Regions from separate parts of the Streptomyces sp. ID05-26A genome, predicted to be linked through region 3. Evidence: riboswitches for the same ligand, from Rfam matches in the RefSeq annotation. Region 3 holds a riboswitch; each other region holds the start of a gene.
The links. A riboswitch is a leader RNA that binds a small molecule or an ion and turns the genes downstream of it on or off. The one in region 3 is predicted to bind glycine.
Positions count from the first base shown of each region.

Region 1: another riboswitch for glycine. It lies ahead of gcvP (aminomethyl-transferring glycine dehydrogenase); the one in region 3 lies ahead of gcvT (glycine cleavage system aminomethyltransferase GcvT).
Region 2: another riboswitch for glycine. It lies ahead of gcvH (glycine cleavage system protein GcvH); the one in region 3 lies ahead of gcvT (glycine cleavage system aminomethyltransferase GcvT).

Region 1 is NZ_JARAYZ010000006.1:320,519-323,788, reverse strand. Features, by position in the region: gene PV646_RS38960 (hypothetical protein) at 74-1,045, shown strand; glycine riboswitch at 1,102-1,200, shown strand; glycine riboswitch at 1,204-1,304, shown strand; gene gcvP (aminomethyl-transferring glycine dehydrogenase) at 1,356-3,270, shown strand, end outside.
Region 2 is NZ_JARAYZ010000001.1:1,154,556-1,157,825, reverse strand. Features, by position in the region: gene ald (alanine dehydrogenase) at 10-1,122, opposite strand; glycine riboswitch at 1,348-1,440, shown strand; gene gcvH (glycine cleavage system protein GcvH) at 1,502-1,885, shown strand; gene PV646_RS05540 (L-serine ammonia-lyase) at 1,929-3,270, shown strand, end outside.
Region 3 is NZ_JARAYZ010000001.1:221,524-224,793, reverse strand. Features, by position in the region: gene PV646_RS01125 (transcriptional regulator) at 1-238, shown strand, start outside; gene PV646_RS01120 (hypothetical protein) at 337-705, shown strand; gene PV646_RS01115 (DUF3817 domain-containing protein) at 720-1,022, shown strand; glycine riboswitch at 1,068-1,158, shown strand; glycine riboswitch at 1,159-1,250, shown strand; gene gcvT (glycine cleavage system aminomethyltransferase GcvT) at 1,347-2,441, shown strand; gene glyA (serine hydroxymethyltransferase) at 2,455-3,270, shown strand, end outside.

The sequences.
Region 1 (3,270 bases), on a different contig from region 3:
GTGGCCGACTGGCCGCCGTGGGTGGCCGGTCGGCAGAAGCGCGGTGATCACGTGCGTCCCTAGCGTTTCCGGCATGACGCACACCCCTTCGTCACAGGTCGTCAAGGTCCTCGCCGCGGCGGTGCGGCGCGCCGCACGGCTGGACTTCGGCTTCGTGGGTACCGAGAACCTGCTGATCTCGCTGGTCGACACCATCGGCCCCGGCCGCAAGCTCGGCACGACGTCGCTCACGGCGCAGGCGATGGCGCGGGGGACCGACCTCTGGCCCGACGACGACGGTGGCGTCGTCCCCGAGCCTCACCCGGACGTCACGGCGCTGATGAGCGCCGCCCACCACCACGCCCGCGTCGACACCCTTCTGCCCGTCAGTCACGCGCTGGAGTCCTGTCTGCGGGCCGCCGTGGCCCAGGCCGGCGACGGCGTGCTGACCACGACCCATCTCGCGCTGGCGCTGCTGTCGCTCGACTCCGGGCGGGTCGCCGACCTGATGCTCGTGCACGGCGTGGACGTGGAGGCGACGGCCGCAGCCGTGCGGGCCGACGCCGCGCGGAAGTACGCCGAGGTCGAGGAGGCGCCCGCCGTCTGGTTGCTGCGCAAGGCGGGAGCACTGGAAGGCGACTCCGGCGGCGGGTACGTGCGCTGGCTGATGCGCCTCGTCTCGCGCGGACGCGGTGGTCTCGGTGGTCCGGTGCTGGCCGTCGTGCGCAACGAGGCCGAACGCCTCGCGGTCGCCGCGCGACGAGACGTCTCGTCTCGTGACCTCGTGGAGGCCGTACTGACGGTCGACCGGCAGCTGACCGCGTCCGGACGCCGGTTGAAGCCGGAGTTCGAGTCGAGCGGCGCGGCGGCGTTGCGCGAGGCGGGAGTGGAACCGGCCGCGTTGCCCGCCGGCGGCACCGTGGAGCGCGCGCTGGAACGGGCGAAGCTCGTGGCGGCCCGGCGCGGAGACACCGTCGTGGACACCCGGCACCTGCTCGTGGCGGTGCGCGACGACCCGGCGGACCCCGTTTCGGGGGTGCTCGCCGGTCTCGCCACTGAGACGTAGGTCGCCTCCCTAGCGACTACCCGGGCTGCCTGCGGGTATTCTTCTCGGGTAGTCGCTGAACTCAGGCGGGAGAGACCGGGGTTTCACGAGCCCGGCGCCGAAGGAGCAAGTCCCTCCCCGGGAACCTCTCAGGCATCCAGGACCGCCGAGCGAGACGCCTCTGGAAAGTGGATCCCCGCAAGGGAATCCCGCCGACGGTGAAAGCCCAGCCTGTGCAGGTGGGTGAACCTCTCAGGCGCCCTTCGGGGTACGGACAGAGCGGGGAGGGCACAAGACACGTGTGCCCGAAGCCAGCCCCCGGAGGCGTTTGATGACGCAGGACCGCATTCCGCTCGCCGCTCTCGAGCACGGCACCCCGTTCGCCGACCGCCACGTCGGCCCGCGTCCCGCCGAACTCGCGCGCATCCTCGACGTCATCGGCGTCGGGTCGCTCGAGGAGCTGGCGCAGCACGCGGTGCCGTCGTCCATCCACGAGCGCGATCTCGTGCTGGACCTGCCCGCCCCGGCCACCGAGACCGAGGCGCTCGCGGAACTGCGCGAGCTCGCGTCGCAGAACCGCCCGATGACGCAGATGATCGGCCTGGGCTACTACGACACCGTGACGCCGGGCGTGATCCTGCGCAACGTGCTCGAGTCGCCCGCCTGGTACACCGCGTACACGCCGTACCAGCCGGAGATCTCGCAGGGCCGCCTCGAAGCGCTGCTGAACTTCCAGACGATGGTCGGCGACCTGACGGGCCTGCCGGTCGCGAACGCGTCCATGCTGGACGAGTCGACAGCGGCCGCCGAGGCGATGACGCTGGTGCGCCGCGCGGGCAAGTCCAAGTCGAACAAGTTCGTCATCGACGCCGACACGCTGCCGCAGACGCTCGCCGTCATCGAGACGCGCGCCGAGCCGCTGGGCATCGAGATCGTCGTCGCCGACCTGTCGCAGGGCATCGAGGGACTCGGCCTCGGCGGCGACTTCTTCGGCGTGCTGCTGTCCTACCCCGGCGCGTCCGGTGTGGTGCGCGACCAGGCCGGTCTGATCGAGGAGATCCACGCCGCCGGTGCGCAGGCCGTCGTCGTCGCCGACCTGCTGGCGCTGACGCTGCTGCGCGCGCCCGGCGAGATCGGCGCGGACGTCGTCGTCGGCACCACGCAGCGCTTCGGCGTCCCGATCGGCTTCGGCGGCCCGCACGCGGGCTACATGGCCGTCCGGTCCGGTCTGGAGCGTCAGCTGCCCGGCCGTCTCGTCGGTGTCTCCGTCGACTCGGACGGCTCGCTGGCGTACCGCCTCGCGCTGCAGACCCGTGAGCAGCACATCCGCCGCGAGAAGGCCACGTCGAACATCTGCACCGCGCAGGTGCTGCTGGCCGTCATCGCGTCCATGTACGCCGTCTACCACGGCCCCGAGGGCCTGCGGTCGATCGCGACCCGCGTGCACCGCCTCGCGACCGTGCTCGCCACGGGCCTGTGCGAGGCCGGTCTGGACGTCGTGCACGGCGAGTTCTTCGACACCGTCGAGGTCCGCGTCGAGGGCCAGGCCGCGGCGGTCGTCGCGAAGGCCCGCGAGGCCGGCATCAACCTGCGTCTCGTCGACGCCGACATCGTCGCAATCGCTTGCGACGAGAAGACCACGCGTGAGCACATCGTCGCCGTGTGGGCGGCCTTCGGTGTCACCGGGTCCGATGTGGACGCGATCGACGCCGACACCGCCGACGGCATCCCGGCCGACCTGCGCCGCACCTCGGACTACCTGACCCACCCGGTCTTCCACGCGCACCGCTCCGAGACCGCGCTGCTGCGCTACCTGCGTGCGCTGTCCGACAAGGACGTTGCCCTGGACCGCAGCATGATCCCGCTCGGCTCCTGCACGATGAAGCTGAACGCCACCGCGGAGATGGAGTCCATCACGTGGCCGGAGTTCTCGACGCTGCACCCGTTCGCGCCCGTCGAGGACGCCCGCGGCCTGCTGAAGATCGTGTCCGACCTGGAGGCGTGGCTCGCCGAGGTCACCGGCTACGACGCCGTCTCGCTGCAGCCCAACGCCGGCTCGCAGGGTGAGTTCGCGGGCCTGCTCGCGATCCGCGCCTACCACCGCGCGAACGGCAACGCCGACCGCGACGTCTGCCTGATCCCGTCCTCCGCGCACGGCACCAACGCCGCGTCCGCCGTCATGGCCGGCATGCGCGTCGTCGTCGTGAAGTGCGACGACAAGGGCAACATCGACATGGGCCACCTGC
Region 2 (3,270 bases), 930 kb from region 3:
AGTTGGCTTTCAGACCACGCTCTCGAGCGGGGTGTGCGGCAGACCGGTCGCCTCGGCCACCGGGCCGTTGGTCAGCTGACCGGCGTGGACGTTGAGACCCAGGGCCAACGAACGGTCGTCCTTCAGCGCCTGCGTCCAGCCCTTGTCGGCCAGCGCGACCGCGTACGGCAGCGTCACGTTGGTCAGCGCGTAGGTCGAGGTGCGCGGGACGGCGCCCGGCATGTTCGCGACGCAGTAGAACACCGAGTTGTGGACCTCGTAGGTCGGCTCGGCGTGCGTGGTGGCGCGGGAGTCCTCGAAGCAGCCGCCCTGGTCGATCGCGATGTCGACGAGCACCGAACCCGGCTTCATGTCCGCGACGAGCGCGTTCGACACGAGCTTCGGGGCCGCGGCACCGGGGACGAGCACGGCGCCGATGACCAGGTCGGCCTCGCGGACGGCCTGCTCCACCGAGAACGCGTTCGAGGCCAGCGTGCGCAGACGGCCCTGGAACTGGGCGTCGATCTGGCGCAGGCGGTCGACGTTGGTGTCGAGGATCTGCACGTCCGCGCCCATGCCGACGGCGATGGTGGCGGCGTTGACGCCGGCCACGCCGCCGCCGATGACGACCACGCGGGCCGGGGCGACACCGGGGACGCCGCCGGGCAGCACACCGCGGCCGCCGGAGGGCTTCATCAGCGAGAACGCGCCGACCTGCGGGGCCAGGCGGCCCGCGACCTCGGACATCGGGGCGAGCAGCGGCAGCGAGCGGTTCGGCAGCTGCACGGTCTCGTAGGCGATGGCCGTGGTGCCGGACGCGAGCAGCGCCTCGGTCAGCGGCTTGTCGGCGGCGAGGTGCAGGTAGGTGAAGAGGGTCTGACCGGCGCGCAGACGCGGGTACTCCTCGGCGATCGGCTCCTTGACCTTGAGGACCAGGTCACCCTCGGCCCACACGTCGTCGGCGGTCGCGAGGATCTTGGCGCCCGCGGCGAGGTACTCCTCGTCGGTGATCGCGGAACCGAGACCGGCGCCCTGCTCGACGTAGACGTCGTGCCCGCGGCTGGTCAGCTCGTGCGCACCGGCGGGGGTGAGAGCGACGCGGTACTCGTGGTTCTTGATCTCGCGGGGAACAGCGATCCGCACGATGACTCCTCCGTTCGGTGGCCTACATCTCATAATGTGGGCCAGTCGCAAGGTCATGTCACTGTGCGGGTAGCACTATCTGCCACCCCTCCTTTTGTTCACTTGGGACAGAGCGACCTGAGGCTCGTTCGCGTTCCGCCTGACCGTTCCGCGTTGACACTCGGCGGGGACCGCACATAGCGTTCGGCCCGGACAACTGAACACCGGCCGCGGCGCGCGAGCGCCAGAACCCGCGTGGGAGAGACCTCGACGAACCGGTCGGGGCGCCGAAGGGGCAAGCTCCCGCACACTCTCAGGCAGCAAGACCACTCGGGGTAGGCAACTCTGCACGGCGGAGGGGGCGCAAGTTTCCTGATCCGTCACAGCCAGAGGAGTCGCCGTGGAGTTCCCCGAGAACCTGCTCTACACCGTCGAGCACGAGTGGGTCGACTGGACGCCGGGCACCCAGGACCCGCTGACCTGCGGAATCACCGAGTACGCCGCCGACGCTCTCGGCGACATCGTGTACATCCAGCTGCCCGAGGTCGGCGCCAAGGTCGTCACCAACGAGGTCTGCGGCGAACTGGAGTCCACCAAGTCCGTCAGCGACCTGTTCTCGCCCGTCACCGGTGAGGTGCTCGAGGTCAACAGCGCCGTCGTGGACGACCCGGCGGTCGTGAACAGCGACCCGTACGGCGCCGGCTGGCTCTTCAAGGTCCGCGTGGACTCGGCCGAGAACCTGCTCACGGCGGCGAAGTACGCCGAGCTCACCAAGTCCGACTGACATGGGCCTGACTGACCGCTCCACCACCACGAAGGACTGATCAGTGGCGATCAGCGTTTTCGACCTCTTCTCCGTCGGCATCGGACCGTCCAGCTCCCACACGGTCGGCCCGATGCGCGCGGCCGCGATGTTCGTGGACAAGCTCGGCCCACACGTGTCCTCAGTGGACCGCGTGCACGTCGAGCTGTTCGGCTCGCTCGGCGCCACCGGACACGGCCACGGCAGCCCCAAAGCCGTGTTCCTGGGCCTCGAAGGCAACCTTCCGGAAGAAGTCGATCCCACGGCGGCGGCCCACCGCGTCGAGGAGATCGTCTCCAGCGGACGGCTGAAGCTCGGCGGCGCGCACGAGATCGACTTCGTGCACGACCGCGACCTCGTCATGCACCGCCGCAAGTCACTCCCGTTGCACCCCAACGGGATGAGCTTCGAGGCGTTCGCAGGTGGCAAGTCCGTCGAGCACGCCGTCTACTACTCGATCGGCGGCGGTTTCGTCGTCGACGAGAACGCGTCGGGCACCGACCGGATCAAACCCGACTCGACGCCGTTGGCGCACCCGTTCCTGACCGGCGACCAGCTCCTCGCGCGCTGCCGCGAGACCGGCCTGTCGATCAGCGAGATCATGATGGCCAACGAGCTGTCGTGGCGCACGGAAGCCGAGGTCCGCGAAGGACTTCTGCACATCTGGCACGTCATGCAGGAGTGCGTCGAACGCGGCTGCACCGAGCACGGCATCCTGCCCGGCGGCCTGAAGGTCCGCCGCCGCGCCGCCGAGATGCGCAAGTCCCTGCAGGGCGAGCACTTCGTCACCGACCCGCTGAGGGTCATGGACTGGGTGACGCTCTTCGCGCTGGCCGTCAACGAGGAGAACGCGGCGGGCGGCCGTGTCGTCACCGCACCGACCAACGGCGCGGCCGGCATCGTCCCGGCGGTCCTGCACTACTACACGAAGTTCGTGCCGGGAGCGTCCGACGACGGCGTGGTCAGGTTCCTGCTGACCGCGGGCGCGATCGGCGTGCTGTTCAAGGAGAACGCGTCGATCTCCGGCGCCGAGGTCGGCTGCCAGGGCGAGGTCGGCTCGGCCTGCTCGATGGCCGCCGGCGGTCTCGCCGAGGTCCTCGGCGGCACCCCAGAACAGGTCGAGAACGCCGCCGAGATCGCCATGGAGCACAACCTCGGGCTGACGTGCGACCCGATCGGCGGCCTGGTGCAGATCCCGTGCATCGAACGCAACGCCGTCGCGTCCATCAAGGCCATCACGGCCGTGCGCATGGCTTTGCGGGGCGACGGCTCGCACTTCGTGTCGCTGGACAAGGTCATCAAGACCATGCGGGACACCGGCAAGGACATGTCGGTGAAGTACAAGGAGACGGCACGCGGCGGCCTCG
Region 3 (3,270 bases):
CGCCGCGGCGAGCTACTGGCAGCTGGTGGGCGACGTCGCCGAGGCCGAGCAGTGGTGGGACGCGGGCATCAGCCCGTTGGACCAGCGCGCGCTCGACTACCGCGCGGCCGGCCTGTCTCCTGCCGATCTCGGGAGGCGCCTGGGACCGATGACGGTTCTCCAGCACCTTCGTCGTGGCTCCGCTGCGGCCTGGTGTGTTGCTCGTCTGCAGAGGCAGCGCCGGGACGGCGTGGCGTAGAAGCGGAACGGGCTGTCGGAGGCGGCAGCCCTGTATCCACTTCTTCCCCTCAAGGGCGGCCTCCTGACTGGAGGCCTCACCCAAGTACTCTGGAGGTCGTGCGCGGCCTCCTTACTCCCCAACGTGTGCTGATCGCGTTCGCCTGTCTGGCGGCGCTGGTCGCCTGTTGCGGGCTCGCGTGGTGGCAGTGGCAGCGCTTCGAGTCCGCCAGCGGCACGTTCCAGAACCTCGGGTACGTGCTCCAGTGGCCGCTCTTCGGCCTCTTCCCCCTCTTCATGGTGTGGCGGTTCCGCCGTCTGGCGCGTGAGCGTCGTGACGAGGAGCCGGTTGCGCCTGCTCCACGCCCGGTGGCTACCGTTGTCGCCGTCAAACCCGCGCCTGTCGAGCACCTCGACGATGACGAAGACGCGGAGCTCGCGGCCTACAACCGCATGCTCGCGGACCTCAACGCGCGGGACGGTCGTTGAGCGAAGGCGGGCAGATGAAGGGTGCGTTGACCCGGTTCAGGGTCATGGCTTACGTGGTCGGAGTCTTCCTGCTGCTGCTGGTCGTGGCGATGGTGCTCAAGTACGCCGCGGACATGGGTGGCGCGATGAAGGTCGTCGGCCCGATCCACGGCTTCCTCTACGCCATCTACCTGGTGATTTCGGTCGACCTGGCGCTCAAGCTGCGCTGGTCGATCAAGGGCACCCTGCTGGTCCTGATCGCCGGCACGATCCCGTTCCTGTCCTTCTGGGCGGAGCGCAAGGTGGTCGAGAAGACTGCGCAGGGCGTGCCGCTGTGACGTTTGGCCTGCTAGCGTCTGGGGCTACCAACTGAACACGGCCGTCGATGTCGCGCGGGAGAGCTCCCTTGAGTGGGAGCACCGTAGGAGCAACTCCTCCCCGGAATCTCTCAGGTACAGGTACCGCGCGACGCAGGCAACTCTGAAAAGCAGGCTGCTCGGCAGCCTCGCCCACGGTGCAAACCACTGCGGTGGTGAAGCTCTCAGGCTCATGACAGAGGGGGAGGCTCGCTCTAGTGAGGAGTCTCCGATGGACCGTGTCATTCTTCTGATGCCTCAGCCGGCCGCGTCCGGCCCTTTGGCGCACCCTGGAGGAGCGTTCTGATGTCCCGCCTCACGCCTCTGAACGCCGAGCACGAGCAGCTCGGCGCGATGTTCACCGACTTCGCGGGCTGGCGGATGCCGCTGCGCTACTCGTCCGAACTCGCGGAGCACCACGCGGTGCGCACGTCCGCGGGCCTGTTCGACCTCACGCACATGGGTGAGATCGTGCTGACCGGTCCGCAGGCGGGGGAGGCCCTCGACTTCGCGCTCGTCGGCCACATCTCGGCGCTGGCCGTCGGCAAGGCCCGCTACACGATGATCACGCAGGCCGACGGCGGCGTGATCGACGACCTGATCGTGTACCGCCTGGGCGACCAGGAGTTCATGGTCGTCGCGAACGCCTCCAACGCTTCAGTGGTGGCTGAAGCACTGGTCGAGCGCGCCGCGGACTTCGACACCGTGGTGACCGACAAGTCCACGGACTACGCGCTGATCGCCATCCAGGGCCCCAAGTCGGTCGAGATCCTCTCCGGCCTGACCGACACGGACCTCGCGACGGTCAAGTACTACGCCTCGTACCCGTCCACGGTGGCCGGTGTCGACGCGCTGCTGGCCCGCACCGGCTACACCGGCGAGGAGGGCTTCGAGCTGTTCGTCGCGCCCGCCGACGCGCCGGCCGTCTGGGCGGCGCTGCTGACCGCGGGTGAGGCGCACGAGCTCAAGCCGTGCGGTCTCGGCTGCCGCGACACGTTGCGCCTCGAAGCCGGGATGCCGTTGTACGGCAACGAGCTCACCACGTCGCTGACGCCGTACAACGCGAACCTGGGCCGCGTCGTGAAGCTCGACAAGCCGGGTGACTTCGTGGGTCGCGACGCGCTGACCAAGGTCGCCGAGTCCGGTGTGGATTCGGTCCTGGTCGGACTGAAGACCCCCGAGCGCCGTGCCCCGCGCCACGGGTACGCGGTGCTGAACGGCGACGAGGTCGTGGGCGAGGTGACGTCGGGCGCGCTGTCCCCGACCCTCGGCTACTCCGTCGCCATGGCCTACGTGACGAAGGCCAGTGCCGAGCCGGGCACCCAGTTGCTGGTGGACGTCCGCGGCAAGAAGCAGCCGGTCGAGGTCGTCGCACTTCCGTTCTACAAGCGCGCCAAGTAGGGAGATCTTCCAGATGTCCGACCAGTTCAACGCTTCCCTCGCGGAGTACGACCCCGAGGTGGCCGAGGCCGTTGCGGCCGAGCTGGCTCGCCAGCAGGGCACGCTCGAGATGATCGCCTCGGAGAACTTCACGCCCGTCTCGGTGCTGCAGGCACAGGGCTCGGTGCTGACGAACAAGTACGCCGAGGGCTACCCCGGCCGCCGCTACTACGGCGGCTGCGAGCACGTGGACGTCGTCGAGCGCCTCGCCATCGAGCGGATCAAGTCGCTCTTCGGCGCCGGCTTCGCGAACGTCCAGCCGCACTCGGGCGCGCAGGCCAACGCGGCCGCGATGTTCGCGCTGCTCCAGCCCGGTGACACGATCCTGGGTCTGGACCTCGCGCACGGCGGTCACCTGACGCACGGCATGCGGATCAACTTCTCCGGCAAGCTCTACAACGTCGTGCCGTACCACGTCGCGGACTCCGACGGCCGCGTCGACATGGCCGAGGTCGAGCGCCTTGCGCAGGAGCACCGGCCGAAGCTGATCGTCGCGGGCTGGTCCGCCTACCCGCGTCAGCTGGACTTCGCCGAGTTCCGCCGCATCGCGGACTCGGTCGAGGCCTACCTGATGGTCGACATGGCGCACTTCGCCGGCCTCGTGGCCGCCGACCTGCACCCGTCGCCCGTGCCGCACGCGCACGTCACGACGACCACGACCCACAAGACCCTCGGCGGTCCCCGTGGCGGCGTGATCCTGTCGAACGAGGCCGACATCGCCAAGAAGATCAACTCGGCGGTGTTCCCCGGTCAGCAGGGCGGCCCGCTGGAGCACGTGATCGCGGCGAAG